4 regions of the Streptomyces sp. NPDC004065 genome follow, and region 1 is predicted to be linked to each of the others. Evidence: riboswitches for the same ligand, from Rfam matches in the RefSeq annotation. Region 1 holds a riboswitch; each other region holds the start of a gene.

Region 1 (4,339 bases):
CGTGGCCCGTGGTCCGTGGGCCGTAGGCCGTGGCCTGGTCTCGTCTTGTCCCTGGGGCACGAGCGATTAGGGTGACCGCGTGGCGAGAGTGCGGTTGAGCGTGGCGGAGCGGCGCGAGGAGCTGCTGCGGGCCGCCATCGGGCAGATCGAGCAGCGGGGCGTCGCGGCGGTGCGGATCGCCGACGTGGCCTCGGCCCTCGGCGTGAGCAACGCCCTGGTGCTGTACCACTTCTCGACCAAGGAGAGGCTGGTCGCCGCCGCCTTCGCGCACGCCGCCGAGCACGATCTGGCCCGTCTGCGCAGGCTGCTGGGCCGGCGTACGACGGCACTGCGCCGGCTGCGGGCCGCGGTGCGCTGGTACGCGCCCACCGGTACCGCCAAGGGCTGGCGGCTGTGGATCGAGGGCTGGGCGGCCGCGCTGCGCGAGCCCGCCCTGCGGGAGGTGGCGCGGGACCTCGACCGGCAGTGGAAGGCCGCCCTCACCGAGGTCGTCGTGGAGGGCGCGGCGGCCGGTGAGTTCCACTGCGCCGACCCCGGGGGCGCCGCCCTGCGCCTGACGGCGCTCCTCGACGGCCTGGCCGTCCAGATGACCGCCTACGGCGGCGCGGTCTCCCGCGCCCGCGCCCAGCAGTGGGTGGACGAGGCACTCGCCCGCGAACTCGGCCTGGACCACGCCGCGCTGACCGGCGTCACGGCCGGCTGAGACGACGAGGGGCAGTCGCCCGCGCCCCGCGCCCCGCGCCGAGGAGCCCGCGGCAGCAGCCGTACCGCTGCCGGACCGCACGACCCGGCGGCGGACCCGGCCCGCGGAGACGCACCCCCGCCGGGCCGGATCCGGCCCGAGTCCGCCCGGGTCCGGCCGAGTCCGGCCGAGTCCGGCCGAGTCCGGCCGAGTCCGGCCGAGTCCGGCCGAGTCCGGCCGAGTCCGGGCCGGGTCCGGCCGGGTCCGGGCCGGGTCCGGGCTTCGGGCAGTCCGGGCTTCAGGCCACCGCCGCGATGCGCGACCTGATGTCGGCGGGCGACAGCGTGCCCTTCGCCGTCACATGGTCGCCCGAGGACTCGCCGCGCAGACGCCGGCCGATCCAGGGCACCAGGTACTCGCGGGCCCACTGGACGTCGTCGCGGCGGATCTCCAGGGTGCCGCGGGGCGGCAGCGGCGGCCAGGGCTGCTCCGGGTCGGCGGGAACCTCCAGGCCGAGCAGCTGGCCGGCGCGCAGGGCCACGCGCGTGTGCCCCTCGGGCGACAGGTGCAGCCGGTCGTGGTCCCAGGCGCGGCGGTCCTGGATGCTGCGCAGTGACCACAGGTCCAGCACCGGGCAGCCGTAGCGGTCGGCGACGGCCCGCACATGCCCGTTGTACGTGGCGATCTTGCCCCGCAGGTGCTTGAGGACGGGCACGCCCCGGGTGTCGAAGCCGGTGGTCACCATGACGGTGCCGGCGACCTCGGTGAGCCGGGCGACCGCCTTCTCGAACCGCTCGGCCACGTCGTCCGGGTCGGTGCCGGGCCGGATGATGTCGTTGCCGCCGGCGCAGAAGGACACGAGGTCGGGGGCGAGTTCGACGGCTCGCGGGACCTGGTCCGCCACGATCTGGTCGAGCAGTTTCCCGCGCACGGCGAGATTGGTGTACTGGAAGTCGCCCTCGGGCCGCCGGTCGGCGAGCAGTACGGCGAACCGGTCGGCCCAGCCGACGAACGCCCCGTCGGGGCCGGGGTCGCCGACACCTTCGGTGAAGCTGTCCCCCACCGCCACGTACGACCCGATCACTGATCTGCTGTCACTCTTCGAATCGTCTGCCACGGCGGACCATGATTCACCCTTCAATGTGACCTACGCGACCGTAGGCAGGGGTTGACGGACGGTGAGATAAGCCACGGGGAATCCGGGCCCGGCCGGGAATATCCCGGGCCGGGCGGAAGGTCCGGCGGTACGCCGAAGGCCGGGCCCGTGGCGCGGGTCCGGCCTTCGGCGGCGTGTCAGGCAGGGGGGAAGGGCCCGGCGGGGCGCCGGCGCCGGGGGGCGTGGCGGCGGCGCCCGTGGGGCGGGAGGATCAGAGGGGGACGCCGTGGGCGCGGAGGTAGGCGACCGGGTCCACGTCGGAGCCGTAGCCGGGCGCGGTGCGGATCTCGAAGTGCAGGTGCGGGCCGGTCACGTTGCCGGTGGCGCCGGACAGGCCGAGCTTCTGGCCCGCGGCCACGGCCTGCCCGGCCGAGACGGACAGCCGGGAGAGGTGGGCGTACTGGGCGTAGCGACCGTCGTGCAGTCTGACGACGACCTGGTTGCCGTAGGCGCCGCCCCAGCCCGCGGAGACGACCGTGCCGGCGGCCACGGCCTTGACAGGGGTGCCGGTCGGGACGACGAAGTCGACGCCGGTGTGGTAGCCGCTGGACCACATGCTGCCGGCGGTGTGGTAGGCGGTGCCGATGGCGGCGCCGGACACCGGGAGGGTGTAGCCGGTGGCGGTGGTCGCGGCGGCCTTGCCGGCGGTCCTGTCCGCGGCGCGGTCGGCGGCCGTGGCCCGCGGGGCCTGCTTCGCCTTGGACGCCTTGGAGGCCTTGGGGGTCTTGGGGGTGTGTGCGGGGGCGGACGCCCTGGAGGGGGCGGGCGCCGTGGACTCGGGCGCCCCGGTGGCGCCGGCCGGCGCGGAGCCGCCGTCCAGCCGCAGCCTCAGACCGGGGTGGATCAGCGAGGGGTCGTCGCCGACGGCCTGCCGGTTGTCCGCGTAGAGCTCCGGCCAGCCGCCGCGGACCTGCTGCCGCTCGGCGATCCGGGAGAGGCAGTCGCCGGGCCGGACGGTGTACGTCCGCACGGTCTGCGTGGGCGTCCGCACGGCCTCGGTGCGCGCCGCGTCCTGCTTCCCGGCCGTGGCGGCGGTGCGGACGGCGGTGTCCGGCGCGGACTTCGCGGGCGCCGCGTGGGCGCCGGCGGCCCCGATGAGCGGCAGGGCCAGTGCGGCGCCGCCGGTGCCGGCGGCGGCTATGGAGCGGGTCAGGCGCTGGGTCTTCGGTCGTCGGTGCTTACCCTTCGCGGGCATGGCGGCTTCCTCTCCGGCGCCTGCGAGGTGAGCTGTCGGGTTCGGGCTGGAGCTGCCCGGCCGCCTTCTCGCGGCTTCACCCCTGGCCTGTTCCGGGAACCGGAGCAGGCCGTCCTGCGTGTGGGTCCCCCGCTCCTGCCGTGCACGGGTGAGTTCCGGGTTCCGGACGGCGGCAGGATTCGGCGTCCGTCCGGATGGGTGTGGAAGGTAGGCGAGCCGGACGCGCGTGGACAAGCAGTTGATTCCGGTTGTAGTCGTTCCGCATGATCCGTCGCCGTCGATTCCGGTCACCCAGCGTGAAACCGGACGGCCACCGCTTCGTCAACACGCTGCGGAACCGCTCGGATTACGTGGGCATGGCGAGTGACGGACCGTCATCACTATGACGCTGCTCACGCACGGATCGCCAGATCACCGCATTCCGGATCGAGTTCGAACGAAATCGTCTATCCGGACAGATGCAGCGAATCCGGTCGAGTGGGAGACGAGTGGGGGAACCGGGGCGGCGGCCTGTGGACAACTCGTTGCCCCAGGACGCCGTGTCGTATCGTCGACATCGCGCCCGCCGACGAGCCGTGAAGGCGGGGCCGACTGGGAGGAGCCCCCCGTGACGCAGCAGGTCCCGTCGACCGAGCCCGAGCTGGCCGGAGTGCGCAACTTCCGCGACGTGGGCGGGCTCCCCACCGTGGACGGCCGGCGGGTGCGGCACGGCGTGCTGTTCCGCAGCGGGCACCTCGCGCACGCGACCGCCGAGGACGCGGCGTTCCTGTCCTCGCTGGGCCTGCACACGATCTTCGACTTCCGCAACGCGGCGGACCAGCGGCTGGAGGGGCCGGACGTCGAGCTGCCCGGCGTGCGCAATGTGAACCTGCCGCTGAGCGACCCCGCGGACGGCGCGGAGTTCTGGAAGATGGTGCGCGACGGCGACCTCGAGCAGCTGCGCTCGATCCTGGCCGACGGCAAGGGCGCGGACCGGATGATCGCCTCCTACCGCATGATCATCACCCAGCGCACCGCCGAGCACTCCCGGGTGCTGCACGAGATCGCCGGGGACAGCGTCCCCACCCTGATGCACTGCGCGGCCGGCAAGGACCGCGCGGGCCTGTCGGTCGCGGTGACCCTGCTGGCGCTGGGCGTGGAGCGCGACGCGATCGTCGCCGACTACCTGGAGTCCAACGCCAAGCACCGCCGCTACCGGGTGCACCGCAGCAGCACCGCGGCCTCGGCCTACTGCCCCGAGGTGATGGAGCTGCTCAGTCCGCTCTTCGACGCGCGCGCCGAGTATCTGACGGCCGCCCTGGAGACC
Region 2 (4,339 bases), on a different contig from region 1:
GGGTGCTGCTGCCGCCGGCCGGGCTGCTGCTCGCCATGGGCATGCACGCCCTGTGGAACGGCTCGTCGGCCTTCGGCGAGTTCGGCTTCTTCGCGGTCTACGGCGCGTTCATGGTGCCCGCCTTCGGGCTGCTGACCTGGCTGGCGATCTGGACCCGGCAGCGCGAGCTGCGGACCGTGCGCGAGGAGCTGCCCGCCTACGCGGCGGCCGGCTGGCTGACACCGGCCGAACCGTTCGCCCTGGGCTCCATGCGGGCCCGCAGGCTGGCCCGGGAGCACGCCGGACGGCACCTGGGCAGGCCGGCGGCGCGCACCGTCGCCCAGTACGAGGCGTACGCCACCTCGCTCGCGTTCCTGCGGCACCGCGGTCGCCGCGGGCGGGCCGGCGCCGACTTCGTCGTACGGGAGCAGGAGCTGCTGAACGAGCTGTGGCGCAGACGGGAGACCGCCCGGCCCGCGCTGGAGCACGCGGCGCGGCTGACGGCCCCGCCGGTGCGGATGGTCCCGCCGCCGTGGCCGGCGCACGGCCCGTACGGCATCCCCGGAGCGCCGCAGCCGGCCTACGGCTACCCCGGGGCGCCGCAGCCCCTGTACGGGACCGCCCCCGCGCCGCGGCCCCCGTACGGCCCCTACCAGCAGCAGCCGGGCCCTCCCCCGCGCCCGCAGCAGCCGCCGGTCCCACGGCCCGGGCCGCCGCCCCGGCCGCGGGACCCCCACCCCGGGGGCGCGTGGCAGGACCCCCCGTACGGCCCCCTGTACAACCCGTACCGCTGAGGCCCGCCTCAGGCGGACGCCCGGGTCAGCAGCTCGAGTTCCTCCTCGGTGAGCCGCAGGTCGGCGAGCGCGAGCAGCGCCGGGAGCTGGTCCACCGTGCGCGCCGAGGCGATCGGGGCAACCACCGTCGGCCGGGCCGCGAGCCAGGCCAGCGCCACGGTGGCGACCTCGGCGTCGTGCGCCCGGGCGACCTCGTCGAGGGCGGCGAGGACCTTCCGGCCGCGCTCGGTTTCGAGGTGCTTGGCGGCCCCCTGGGCGCGGGCGCTGTCCACCGTGGCGCCGGGCCGGTACTTGCCGGTGAGGAAGCCGGAGGCGAGCGCGTAGTACGGGACGGCGGCGAGCCCGGCCCGCTCGGCGAGGTTCCGCAGCGGGCCCTCGTAGGTGTCGCGGGAGACGAGGTTGTAGTGCGGCTGGAGCGCCACGTACCGGGCGAGGCCCTCGCGCTCGGAGAAGTCCAGTGACGCCCGGAGGCGCTCGGCGGAGATGTTGGAGGCGGCGACGTGCCGCACCTTGCCGGCCCGCACCAGTTCGTCGAGGGCGCCGATGATCTCCTCGACCGGCACTTCGGGCTTGTCGAAGTGGGTGTAGTACAGATCGATGTGGTCGGTGCCCAGGCGCCTGAGGGAGGCGTCCGCGGCGGCCCTGATGTTGGCGGCGGTCAGCCCCTGGTAGTCGGGGTGCTGGCTGACCTTGGTGGCGATGACGACGTCGGAGCGGTTGCCGCGCGCCCTCATCCACTCACCGATGATCGTCTCGGACTCGCCGCCCTTGTTGCCCTCGGCCCACGCCGAGTAGGAGTCGGCGGTGTCGACGAAGTTGCCTCCGGCCGCGGTATAGGCGTCCAGGACGGCGAAGGACTGCTCCCGGTCGGCGGTCCAGCCGAAGACGTTGCCGCCGAGGGCGAGCGGGAACACCTCGAGGTCGGATGCGCCCAGCTTGCGTAGTGAGGTCATGTTCAAGGTCAACACACCCGCCGGAGGGGCCCATTCCGGTCGGGGCGCGTCCGGCCGCAAAGACTGCGCAAAAGCCGGCCACCCGGGGACGAGGAGGACGGGGAGGACGAGGAGGACGGGGAGGCGGGGTGGGCCGGGTGGGCCTCAGGGGGTGAGGCCCTTGCCGCGCAGCCACGCCATGGGGTCGACGCCGGTGGCCTGGCCGCCCGGGTGGACCTCCAGGTGCAGGTGCGGGCCGGTGACGTTGCCGGTGGCACCCACACGGCCGATGACCTCGCCCGTGGTCACCTTCTGGCCGACGCTGACGCTGATCGAGGACTGGTGGCAGAACCACAGCTCGGTGCCGTCGTCGAGGGTGAGGATCGTGCGGTAGCCGTAGGAGCCGGCCCAGCCGGCCTCGGTGATGGTGCCGCTGTGGATCGCCTTGATGAGGGTGCCGGTGGGCGCGGCGAAGTCCAGGCCGGTGTGGTAGCCGGAGGACCACATGGAGCCGGCCTCGCCGAAGGTGGAGGTGAGGGTGTACGAGGAGGTCGGCAGCGTGTACTGCTTGGCGAGCTCGGCCAGCCGGGCGGCCTCCTGCTTCCGCCTGGCCTCCTCCTCCGCCTTCTTCTTCGCGGCGGCGGCCTTGGCCTCGGCCTCCTTCTGCGCCTTGGCGGCGGCCTCCTCGGCCCGCTTGGCGGCGGCGGCCTCGGCGGCCGCCTCGGCCTTGGCGTCGCTCTGCACCTGCTGCTGCGCGGCCTGGGCCATGATGCGGTCGCGCAGCGCCTCGCCCGCGTCGGAGGTGCCCTGGGCGGTGTCGGCGGTGGTCACGCCGACGCTGCTGAGCGCCGTCGCGGACCCCTGCGTCTCGGCGTCGTGGGAGTCGTCGAAGAGGGTGCCGACGGAGGGCAGGTCCGGCATCGAAATGGACACCGGCGGCTTGCCCGTGTTGGCGCTGGCCATGCCGCCCGCGCCGACGGCGGCTATGACGCCGACACCGAGGACGGTGGAGCTGCGGGCGAGCCCGCCGCCGCGCTGCTTGCTGACGCGGTGCCGGCCGCGCGCCGGGCGGAGGGAGTCCTCGGTGGGGTTCCACTCCTCCCAGGGCCCCTCGTCGGCGCGCCGGGCGCCGTAGCCGAAGGTCTCGGTGCGCTGACTCGGCACGAACGGGGCTTCTGGGGCAGGCCGGTTGGACGCCACGCGGGCGTGCTCCTTTCCTTCCGTTTCGCCTACCGGGTTAGCTGACGGGTTCGGAGCAGGAAGGTCTCCTACGCGCGTCAACCTGCCGTGCCGTCACGGCGGATGACGCCCGATTCACCCCAATTCGGTGGTTCCCCGGCTCCCTTGCGGGATTCGACGCGTGCGCACGGAGCCGCCTCTTGTGACGGCTGGGACGACCGCGCTGCGTTATCGAACGTTAATAGACCCGGGGTGCCGATTCCAAGCCGTTCGCCTTGATCATTAAACCTTTTTGGCCAGGACTTAGGGGCCGCGAGCGGCGAAAACCGGGCGAGTTGACAGGAATTCAACAGTGTCCGAGGCCGTCCGCGGCCCCGCCGGGGCGGCTCAGGACATGACGGTGTGTCAGTTGTTATGCGGAGCGAGACCGTCCGGTCACTCATCGTGACGGTGATCACGGCCGTCGTACGGCGAGCAGCGCCATGTCGTCGGTCATGCCGCCGCCGGAGTGCCGGCGCACTTCCGTCGCGACCGCGGCGACGAGGGCGTGGGGGTCGCGGAGGGTCCGTCCGGCCAGGCGCCGCTCGGGGTCGTAGAAGCGGCCGCGCGCGTCCCGGGCCTCGGACACGCCGTCGGTGTGCAGGAGCAGCGTGGCCCCGGCGGGGAAACCCGTCTCCTCGGCGCGGTCGGGCCAGGCGCCCAGGTCGCCCATGCCGAGCGGCAGCGCGGGGTCGGCCGCGAGCAGGGTGCGCAGGGCGCCGTCGGCGTGCAGCAGCAGCGGCGGTGGATGCCCGCGGTTGACGATCCGCACCGTCTGCCCCTCGCGCGGGATCTCGGCGAGGACCGCGGTGGTGAACCCCTCGACGGCGTCGGCCTCCTCGCGCCGGGCCCCCTCGCGGGCCAGCGCGCGCTCCAGCCGCTGCGCCACCGCCTCCAGCGTGGTCTCCTGCTCGGCGGCCTCCCGGAACGCCCCGATGAGCACGGCGACGGTGGCCACCGCCTCCATCCCCTTGCCGCGCACGTCCCCGACGACGAGCCGGACGCCGTAGGGGGTCTCCTGCACCGCGTACAGATCCCCGCCGATGAACGCGTCCGCCTGCGCCGCCTCGTAGCGGGCCGCGACGTCCAGCCCGCCGATCCGCCCCGCGGGCTCGGGCAGCACCGCGCGCTGTGCCGCCTCGGCGATCTCCCGGGCCGAGGCGAGCCGGGCGTCCCTGCGCCGCACCAGCAGATTGATCAGCACGGCGAGGACGGCGACCGTCGCGACCGTGGCCGGTTCGGTGACCGCCTCCAGGCGCCATCCGGCTCCGGGCCGCACCTGCGGAACGAGCGCCCCGGCCACGGCCGCGGCTCCGGTGAGCACGGTGCCCCGCCGGGACAGCAGGGGCGCGGCGACCAGGGGCGCCGCCGTGAACAGGGGGGCCGCGGTGAGATGGGCCGGGGTGAGGCGGTCGC
Region 3 (4,339 bases), on a different contig from region 1:
GGTACTTGCCGTCCTTGTAGAACTCGGAGGCGGCGACGTCGAGCGCGAGGGCGATCTGCTGGCCGGGGGCGTAGCCGGCCTCCTTGATGGCCTCGAGGATGAGGTCGAGGGCCTCGCGGTTGGAGCCGAGGTTGGGGGCGAAGCCGCCCTCGTCGCCGAGGCCGGTGGCCAGGCCCTTGCTCTTCAGGACCTTCTTCAGGGTGTGGTAGACCTCGGCCCCCCAGCGCAGCGCCTCGGAGAAGGACTCCGCGCCGATCGGGGCGATCATGAACTCCTGGATGTCCACGTTGGAGTCGGCGTGCGAGCCGCCGTTCAGGATGTTCATCATCGGCACCGGCAGCAGGTGCGCGTTCGGGCCGCCCAGGTAGCGGAACAGGGGCAGGTCGCTGGCCTCGGAGGCGGCGTGGGCGACGGCGAGCGAGACGCCGAGGATGGCGTTGGCGCCGAGGGAGCCCTTGTTGTCGGTGGCGTCCAGGTCGAACATGGCCTGGTCGATCAGGCGCTGCTCGGTGGCGTCGTAGCCGACCAGCTCCGGGCCGATCTGCTCGATGACGGCGAGGACGGCCTTCTCGACGCCCTTGCCCTGGTAGCGGTTCGGGTCACCGTCGCGGAGCTCGATGGCCTCGAAGGCGCCCGTGGAGGCGCCGGACGGGACGGCGGCACGACCCGTGCTGCCGTCGTCGAGGCCGACCTCGACCTCGACCGTGGGGTTGCCTCGGGAGTCCAGGATTTCCCGGGCTACGACGACGTCGATGGACGGCACGAGCATCTCCTTCTTGGATGTGACGCTTGAGGTGCACGGCTGGAGTGCCTTGCGACTAGAGCCTAACCGTCCCGGGCCGTCGGCCGGCCGACCGACCGTCCCGTGGACAGGGTGACGGTACCCATTGTTCCCGTCCGGAACAAACAAGAGAGGGAAACCGGCCGGAAGAAGCCGCGAGGAGCACGAGGAGAAGGAAAGGAAAAGCCCCGCCCCGGTGCGTACGGGGGAGAACGCACCGGGGCGGGGAGCCCGTGGGGACGGGGGACGGGCCCGCGGGACCCCGCGGTGGGTGCCGCCGCCGTGGGGGCCTGTGGTGCCGGGCTACCGGCGGGCCGTCACTTCAGGTGCAGCTGCTGGCCCGGGTAGATGAGGTCGGCGTCCTGGACGATGTCCTTGTTCAGCTCGAAGAGCTTCGCCCAGCCGCCCTTGACGTGGTGCTCGGCGGCGATGGTGCTGAGGGTGTCGCCGGAGACGACCTTGTACTCGCCGTCGCCCTTCGCGACCTTCTTGCCGGTCGGGGTGGTGACGGTCTTCTTCGGGGCCGGACGCGTGGCGGAGCGGCCCGCCCGCTGCTCGGTGGAGCGGGTGGCCGTGCCGCTCTTGGCGGTGCTCTTGCTCTGGCCCGAGGACGGGGCGGCGGAGCCGCCGGTGTAGGCGGCGCCGGACAGGCCCTTGCCGCAGACCGGCCAGGCGCCCTTGCCCTGGCCCGCCAGCACCTTCTCGGCGACGGCTATCTGCTGCGACTTGGAGGCGAGGTCGGCGCGCGGGGCGTAGGCGGTGCCGCCGTACGCGGCCCAGGTGGAGTTGGTGAACTGCAGGCCGCCGTAGAAGCCGTTGCCGGTGTTGATGGACCAGTTGCCGCCGGACTCGCACTGGGCGACCGTGTCCCACTCGGAGGCGGTGGCGGCGGAGGCGTTGCCGGCGGCCATCAGCGGAGCGGCGACGGCGGCGCCGGTGACACCGGCGAGCGCGACGGCGCGGGTGGCCTTGGACGGACGGCGGTGCTTGCCCTTGCCGGAAAACAGCATGGATGGATCCCCTCACCGACGCCTGCGAGGTGAGCTGTCGGGTTCGGGCCGGTTGAGTTGCCCGGCCGTGCCTCTCGTGCGAGGCACGGCTTCACCCCCAGCCGCTCCGGCGAACTGCCCGGCGCGGCACTTACCTTGGGTCCCCCGCTCCTGCCTGCGGCGCGTGACGCGACGACTGTTCCCGTGCGGCCGCTGGCAGGATTCGGCGTTGCGGCAGCCGGGGCTCGCGGTGGCGAACGGTCACGACCGTAGACATGTGATCGCCCGGATTTCAAAGACGATCACGGCTTCTGAGACTCATCCCACACTTTCACCGAAAGGGACATTCGGTGCGAAGTGTGACGTGAACTCGGCCTAGTTCCGGGTGTTTTGGACCGGGACATCCAGGGTCTGACCGGCGGAGATGTGGTTCGGGTCGGATCCTATGGCCGACTCGTTGGCCTCGTAGAGCGCGCGCCATCCGCCCTCCACCGCAAGGGAGTCGGCGATGGACGCGAGGGAGTCGCCGGAGCGGACGGTGTAGTAGTCCTCGGAGAGCGTGTGCGCGCCGTCGCCGTCCCGCGAGGCGTGACGGCCGGAGGAGGCCGCCGTGAGGCTCTCCTCCGGATCCTCCTCGGCGCTGCCGCCGCGGTGCCGGCCGGCGCCGAGCGCCCCGGTGTCCACCAGGGCGGAAGAACCCACGATCTGTTCGGAGTTGTCCGGCTTGTCGGTTCCGGGGCTCACCGAGGGAGAGGTGGTGGCACCGCCGGCCCGGTCACCCTGGGCGGGCGCGCCGGCAGCGGCGGAGCCGTCCTGGCCGGCGGGCGAGGAGGCCGTCGGGGAGGGCTTGGCGGAGGAGCCGTCCGGCGAACCGGAGGAATCGGGTGAACCGGTGGAGTTCGCGGAGGATCCGGATGAACCGGTGTCATCGGACGAGGAGTCGGACAGGCCGGGGTCCTTGACCGTGGACGAGTTGGACGAACCGGACCCCTTGGACGATCCGGAGCCTTGGGACTTGTCGCTCGAACCGGGCGAGGTGGAGGGGTTGTCGCCCACGCCGGTGTCGACGTCGGCCGTGCCGGAGTCCTTGCCGAGCCCGGCGAGCAGACCGCAGGTCGGCCAGGCGCCGGGGCCGCGGTCGGCGAGTATCTTCTCGGCCACGGCTATCTGCTGGGACCGGCTGGCCTGGTCGGGGCTCGGCGCGAAGTCCAGGCCGCCGTACGCCTCCCAGTCCTCCAGCGTCAGCTGCAGGCCGCCGTAGTAGCCGTTGCCGTTGTCGGCGCTCCACGAGCCCCCGGTCTCGCACTCCGCCACCTTGTCCCAGGTGGTGCCGTCGGCCGCGCTCGCGCCGCTCGCCCCCAGCAGCGGGATGGCGATGGCGGATCCGGTCACCCCGGCGGCGACGAGGAGGGCCGGAGCCTGACGGGGGCGACGGTGACGACCGTTCCCGGAGAGCATGCGGAGACCTTTCGTGGGACAGCGGTGACCGGCGCGGCCGACGGTGCGCCGGGCCGCGCTGATGCGTGAAGATAGCGGCTGACGATCACTTGTCACAAGTTAATGCCGCACAGATCACGTGAAGATCACATAGTTGAACGTGTGTCAGCTTCCGTTCGCGCGGCGGGGGGTGCAGGCGCCCGGTGGCTCAGGGTGTGGGCATCGGGGCTCAGGGTGTGCGCGCCGAGGGCTCAGGGTGTACGCGTCCGGGGGCTTTCCGGGGTGAAACGGACGGGCAGGGTGCGCAGTCCCCGCATGATGAGCCCGCCGCGCCAGCGCAGCTCGGCCGGGTCGGCGTCGAGCCGGAGGTCCGGCAGCCGGGTGAGGAGGGTGGCGAGGGCGGTCTGCCCCTCCAGCCGGGCCAGCGGGGCGCCGAGGCAGTAGTGGATGCCGTGGCCGTAGCCCAGGTGCTGGTTGTCGCGCCGGGCCAGGTCGAGGGTGTCGGGGCCGGTGAACCGTGCCGGGTCCCGGTCGGCGGCGGCGAGGACGACCAGGACCGGGTCGCCGGGTGCGATGTCCTGTCCGCCGATGGTGAGCGGCCGGGTGGCGAACCGCCAGGTGGCCAGCTCCACGGGTCCGTCGTAGCGCAGGAGTTCCTCCACGCCGCTTGCCAGCAGGTCCCGCTCGCCCGCGGCCAGGGACCGCTGCAGGAGTTCGCGCTGCGCGGGGTGGGTGAGCAGGGCGTAGGTGCCGTTGCCGATGAGGTTGACGGTGGTCTCGAACCCCGCGAACAGCAGGATGAAGGCCATCGCCGCGGCCTCGTTCTCGGTGAGGTGCTCGCCGTGGTCGGAGGCGCGGATCAGGCCGGAGAGGAGGTCCTCGCCGGGGGCGGGCTCGGCGGACAGGGCCTCGCGCTTGTTGTGGAGCAGTTCGGCGAGGTAGCCGCGCATCTTCTTCACCGAGCGGGCGACGCCGCCGCGCGGGCCCTTGCCGTGGCGGATCATCATGCCCGCCCAGTCCCGGAAGTCGTCCTGGTCCTCGCGGGGCACGCCGAGCATGTCGCAGATGGCGTAGATGGGCAGCGGGAAGGCGAACTCGTGGATGAGGTCGGCGGTGCCGCGCCGCGCGAACC
Region 4 (4,339 bases), on a different contig from region 1:
CGAGACCATGCCCGCCCACCAGCTCGAGCTCGCCCTCTGGCTGGAGGCCGACCGCATGGGCTCGCTGCTGGCCGCCCTGGACGAGGAGTCCATGGAGAACCAGCGGGACGTCGTCAAGAACGAGCGCCGCCAGCGCTACGACAACGTTCCCTACGGCACCGCCTTCGAGAAGCTGACCGCGCTCGCCTACCCCGAGGGCCACCCCTACCACCACACGCCCATCGGCTCGATGGCCGACCTGGACGCGGCCACCCTGGAGGACGCGCGCGCGTTCTTCCGCACCTACTACGCGCCCAACAACGCGGTCCTCTCGGTCGTCGGCGACATCGACCCGGAGCAGACGCTGGCGTGGATCGAGAAGTACTTCGGCTCCATCCCGTCCCACGACGGCAAGCCGGAGCCCCGCGACGGCTCGCTGCCCGAGGTCATCGGCGAGCAGCTGCGCGAGGTCGTCGAGGAGGAGGTCCCGGCCCGCGCGCTGATGGCCGCCTACCGGCTGCCGCAGGACGGCACGCGCGCGTGCGACGCCGCCGACCTGGCGCTGACCGTCCTCGGCGGCGGCGAGTCCTCCCGCCTGTACAACCGCCTGGTGCGCCGCGACCGCACCGCCGTCGCCGCCGGGTTCGGCCTGCTGCGGCTGGCCGGGGCGCCCTCCCTGGGCTGGCTGGACGTGAAGACCTCCGGCGACGTGGAGGTCCCGGTCGTCGAGGCCGCCATCGACGAGGAGCTGGCCCGGTTCGCCGAGCACGGGCCGACGGCCGAGGAGATGGAGCGCGCCCAGGCCCAGCTGGAGCGCGAGTGGCTGGACCGGCTCGGCACCGTCGCGGGCCGCGCCGACGAACTGTGCCGCTACGCCGTCCTGTTCGGCGATCCGCAGCTCGCCCTCACCGCCGTCCAGCGCGTCCTCGAGGTGACGCCCGAGGAGGTCCAGGAGGTCGCCAAGGCCCGTCTGCGCCCCGACAACCGCGCGGTGCTCGTCTACGAGCCGACCGCCGCCGCCGACGACGACGCACAGGAACAGGCACCGGACGCGGACGCCGCGGCCACCGACGACACCGAGGAGGCGGCGAAGTGACCGAGCTCGCCACGATGGACTTCCACCCCCAGCCCCGGGCGGGCGAGGCCAGGCCGTGGGCGTTCCCGGCGCCGGAGCGCGGCACGCTCGACAACGGCCTGACGGTGCTGCGCTGCCACCGCCCGGGCCAGCAGGTCGTCGCGGTCGAGGTGCTGCTCGACGCGCCTCTGGACGCCGAGCCGGCCGGCCTGGACGGCGTCGCCACGATCATGGCGCGCGCCTTCTCCGAGGGCACCGACAAGCACTCCGCGGAGGAGTACGCCGCCGAGCTGGAGCGCGCCGGCGCCACCCTCGACTCGCACGCCGACCACCCCGGCGTACGGCTCAGCCTGGAGGTGCCCGCCTCCCGCCTGGCCAAGGGGCTCGGCCTGCTCGCCGACGCGCTGCGGGCACCGGCCTTCGCCGACAGCGAGGTGGAGCGCCTGGTGCGCAACCGGCTCGACGAGATCCCGCACGAGCTGGCCAACCCCTCCCGCCGGGCCGCCAAGGAGCTGTCCAAGGAGCTGTTCCCGGCCACCTCGCGCATGTCGCGGCCCCGCCAGGGCACCGAGGAGACCGTCGCCGGCATCGACGCGGCGGCCGTCCGCGCCTTCTACGACCGGCACGTGCGCCCCGCCACGGCCACCGTCGTGGTCGTCGGCGACCTCGCCGGCATCGACCTCGACGAGCTGCTCGGCCGGACCCTGGGCGCCTGGAACGGCTCTCCGGCCAAGCCGCGGCCCGTGCCGCCGGTGACCGCCGACGACACCGGCCGCGTGGTGATCGTGGACCGTCCCGGCGCGGTCCAGACCCAGCTGCTCATCGGCCGCATCGGCCCCGACCGGCACGACCGGGTGTGGCCCGCCCAGGTGCTCGGCACCTACTGCCTGGGCGGCACCCTCACCTCCCGCCTGGACCGCGTGCTGCGCGAGGAGAAGGGCTACACCTACGGCGTGCGGGCGTTCGGCCAGGTGCTGCTCTCGCCCCCGGACGGCTCGGGCGCGGCGATGCTCGCGATCAGCGGCTCCGTCGACACCCCGAACACCGGCCCGGCCCTGGACGACCTGTTCGCGGTGCTGCGCAAGCTCGCCGCCGAGGGCCTCACGGACACCGAGCGGGACGTCGCCGTGCAGAACCTCGTCGGCGTGGCGCCGCTGAAGTACGAGACGGCGGCGGCCGTGGCCGGCACGCTCGCCGACCAGGTCGAGCAGCACCTGCCGGACGACTACCAGGCGACGCTGTACCAGCAGCTCGCCGCCACCGGCACGGTGGAGGCCACCGCCGCCGTGGTGGCCGCCTTCCCGGTGGACCGCCTGGTGACGGTGCTGGTCGGTGACGCGGCGAAGATCAAGGAGCCCGTCGAGGCCCTCGGCATCGGCCAAGTCACCGTCGTCGCGGCGGAGTAGCGACCGCCCGGCGGCCGCCCGCCACGGCACCAGCGGCGGACGCCCGCCACGGCACCAGCGGCGGACGCCCGTCACAGCACAGCGGCGGGCGGTCCCGCCACCGCCCGCGCCCTGGCGGACGACCGTCACACACGCGCGGCGGACGGCCCGCCACGGCACGCGCGGCGGACGCTCCGTCACCGCAAACGTCGCGGCGGACGACCGTCACACACGCGCGGCGGACGGCCCGCCACGGCACGCGCGGCGGACGCTCCGTCACCGCAAACGTCGCGGCGGACGACCCGTCAGGCACGCGTGGCGGCCGGCGCGGAGCACGCGCGCGTGGGGCCCTGGTGACCGATGCGTCACCAGGGCCCCGTCATGTCCGAATTGAGGGAGAGGCTGCCCGTCTGCCCTGTGGTCTGCGCTACAAAACCTCGGTTCCGTTTGGGAATTGAACGCGACCCCCCTTAGCGTCGGTCCGGCTGTTCGTCGGGCAGTGCGCCGCACCCGCGGCACCGGACAGCCATCGCCGAGTCCCCGTACGGCGCGAGCCAGGGGAGCCGGGGACCCATCCAGTCCCTGGGGTGAATCGGACGCCCACGCGGCCAGCGAGGGGGTCCGTAGGAGACCTTCCTGCTCCGAACCCGTCAGCTAACCCGGTAGGCGACAGGGAAGGAAAGGACCAGCCACCACATGGCGTTCACGCGCGCCACCGGGAAGCACCGCCGTCCCACCCGGGTGCACCGCACCACCGCCCGCGCGGCGGGCGTCGCGGCCCTCACCACCACCGGCGTCATCGGCACCCTCGCCGCCGCCCCGGCCTTCGCGGCCGAGGCCCCCGCGGCCGAGGCGCCCGCCCCCGAGGACACCGGTCTCACCCCCGTCGTCACCCTCGGCGACACCGTCGCCGCGCGGATCGACGCCCAGGCCCTGGCCCAGGAGCAGGCCGCCCAGCAGAAGCTGGCCGAGGAGGCCGCGCGCAAGAAGGCCGCGGCGCAGGCCAAGAAGGAGCGCGAGGCCAAGGAGCGCGCCGCCCGCGAGGCCGAGCGCAAGCGCCTCAACACGTTCGTGGCGCCGATCGCCGGCTCGTACGTCTCCACCGGCTACCGCACCGGCGGCTCCCTGTGGTCCTCCGGCTCGCACACCGGCATCGACTTCCACGCCGCGACCGGCACCTCCGTCCACGCGGTCGGCTACGGCACCGTCGTCGAGACGGGCTGGGGCGGGGCGTACGGCAACCAGATCGTCATCAAGATGAACGACGGCACCTACACCCAGTACGGCCACCTGTCGTCCATCGGTGTGTCCGTGGGGCAGAAGGTCACCCCGGGGCAGCAGATCGCCCTCTCCGGTGCCACCGGCAACGTCACCGGCCCGCACCTGCACTTCGAGGCCCGCACGAGCCCGGAGTACGGCTCCGACATCGACCCCCTGGGCTATCTGCGCGCGCACGGCGTGAACGTCTGAGGGTCCGAGACGCAGCCGCACGCAAGCAGGACGACGGCCCCGGCTCATCGAGCCGGGGCCGTCGCCGTTTTGTTCGGCCGCTGTCCAAAAAATATCCATGGATTCCGGCCCGCCGTCGGAAATTCCCCGCCGCTGCAATAGAGTCGGTCGAACGGACGCCAATCGACGGCGTTTCGCGGGGATTAAGGCGGAGGTCGGTCATGCGTATTCCGGCGCACTCGGTGTGCACGGCGATCCGGGACGACATCGTGGCCGGCGTCCACGAGCGCGGCAGCCGGCTCACCGAGGAAGTCCTCGCCCGCCGCTACGGCGTCTCCCGCGTCCCCGTGCGCGAGGCGCTGCGCACCCTGGAGGCCGAGGGCTTCGTCGTCACCCGCCGGCACGCCGGCGCGTGCGTGGCCGAGCCCACCGAGCAGGAGGCCGCCGACCT

Evidence for each region. A riboswitch is a leader RNA that binds a small molecule or an ion and turns the genes downstream of it on or off. The one in region 1 is predicted to bind cyclic di-AMP.
Region 2: another riboswitch for cyclic di-AMP. It lies ahead of ACI2LW_RS12580 (M23 family metallopeptidase); the one in region 1 lies ahead of ACI2LW_RS05720 (peptidoglycan DD-metalloendopeptidase family protein).
Region 3: another riboswitch for cyclic di-AMP. It lies ahead of ACI2LW_RS21550 (transglycosylase family protein); the one in region 1 lies ahead of ACI2LW_RS05720 (peptidoglycan DD-metalloendopeptidase family protein).
Region 4: another riboswitch for cyclic di-AMP. It lies ahead of ACI2LW_RS15570 (M23 family metallopeptidase); the one in region 1 lies ahead of ACI2LW_RS05720 (peptidoglycan DD-metalloendopeptidase family protein).

Annotation. Positions count from the first base shown of each region.
Region 1 is NZ_JBJDQT010000002.1:398,229-402,567, forward strand. Features, by position in the region: gene ACI2LW_RS05710 (TetR family transcriptional regulator C-terminal domain-containing protein) at 80-703, shown strand; gene ACI2LW_RS05715 (SGNH/GDSL hydrolase family protein) at 981-1,766, opposite strand; gene ACI2LW_RS05720 (peptidoglycan DD-metalloendopeptidase family protein) at 2,050-3,033, opposite strand; cyclic di-AMP (ydaO/yuaA leader) riboswitch at 3,038-3,228, opposite strand; gene ACI2LW_RS05725 (tyrosine-protein phosphatase) at 3,641-4,339, shown strand, end outside.
Region 2 is NZ_JBJDQT010000008.1:198,349-202,687, reverse strand. Features, by position in the region: gene ACI2LW_RS12590 (PrsW family intramembrane metalloprotease) at 1-773, shown strand, start outside; gene ACI2LW_RS12585 (aldo/keto reductase) at 782-1,726, opposite strand; gene ACI2LW_RS12580 (M23 family metallopeptidase) at 1,871-2,905, opposite strand; cyclic di-AMP (ydaO/yuaA leader) riboswitch at 2,917-3,074, opposite strand; gene ACI2LW_RS12575 (PP2C family protein-serine/threonine phosphatase) at 3,339-4,339, opposite strand, start outside.
Region 3 is NZ_JBJDQT010000020.1:120,466-124,804, reverse strand. Features, by position in the region: gene eno (phosphopyruvate hydratase) at 1-769, opposite strand, end outside; gene ACI2LW_RS21550 (transglycosylase family protein) at 1,099-1,791, opposite strand; cyclic di-AMP (ydaO/yuaA leader) riboswitch at 1,796-1,963, opposite strand; gene ACI2LW_RS21545 (transglycosylase family protein) at 2,146-3,228, opposite strand; gene ACI2LW_RS21540 (cytochrome P450) at 3,459-4,339, opposite strand, start outside.
Region 4 is NZ_JBJDQT010000012.1:115,531-119,869, forward strand. Features, by position in the region: gene ACI2LW_RS15560 (M16 family metallopeptidase) at 1-1,075, shown strand, start outside; gene ACI2LW_RS15565 (M16 family metallopeptidase) at 1,072-2,460, shown strand; cyclic di-AMP (ydaO/yuaA leader) riboswitch at 2,960-3,123, shown strand; gene ACI2LW_RS15570 (M23 family metallopeptidase) at 3,136-3,909, shown strand; gene ACI2LW_RS15575 (GntR family transcriptional regulator) at 4,110-4,339, shown strand, end outside.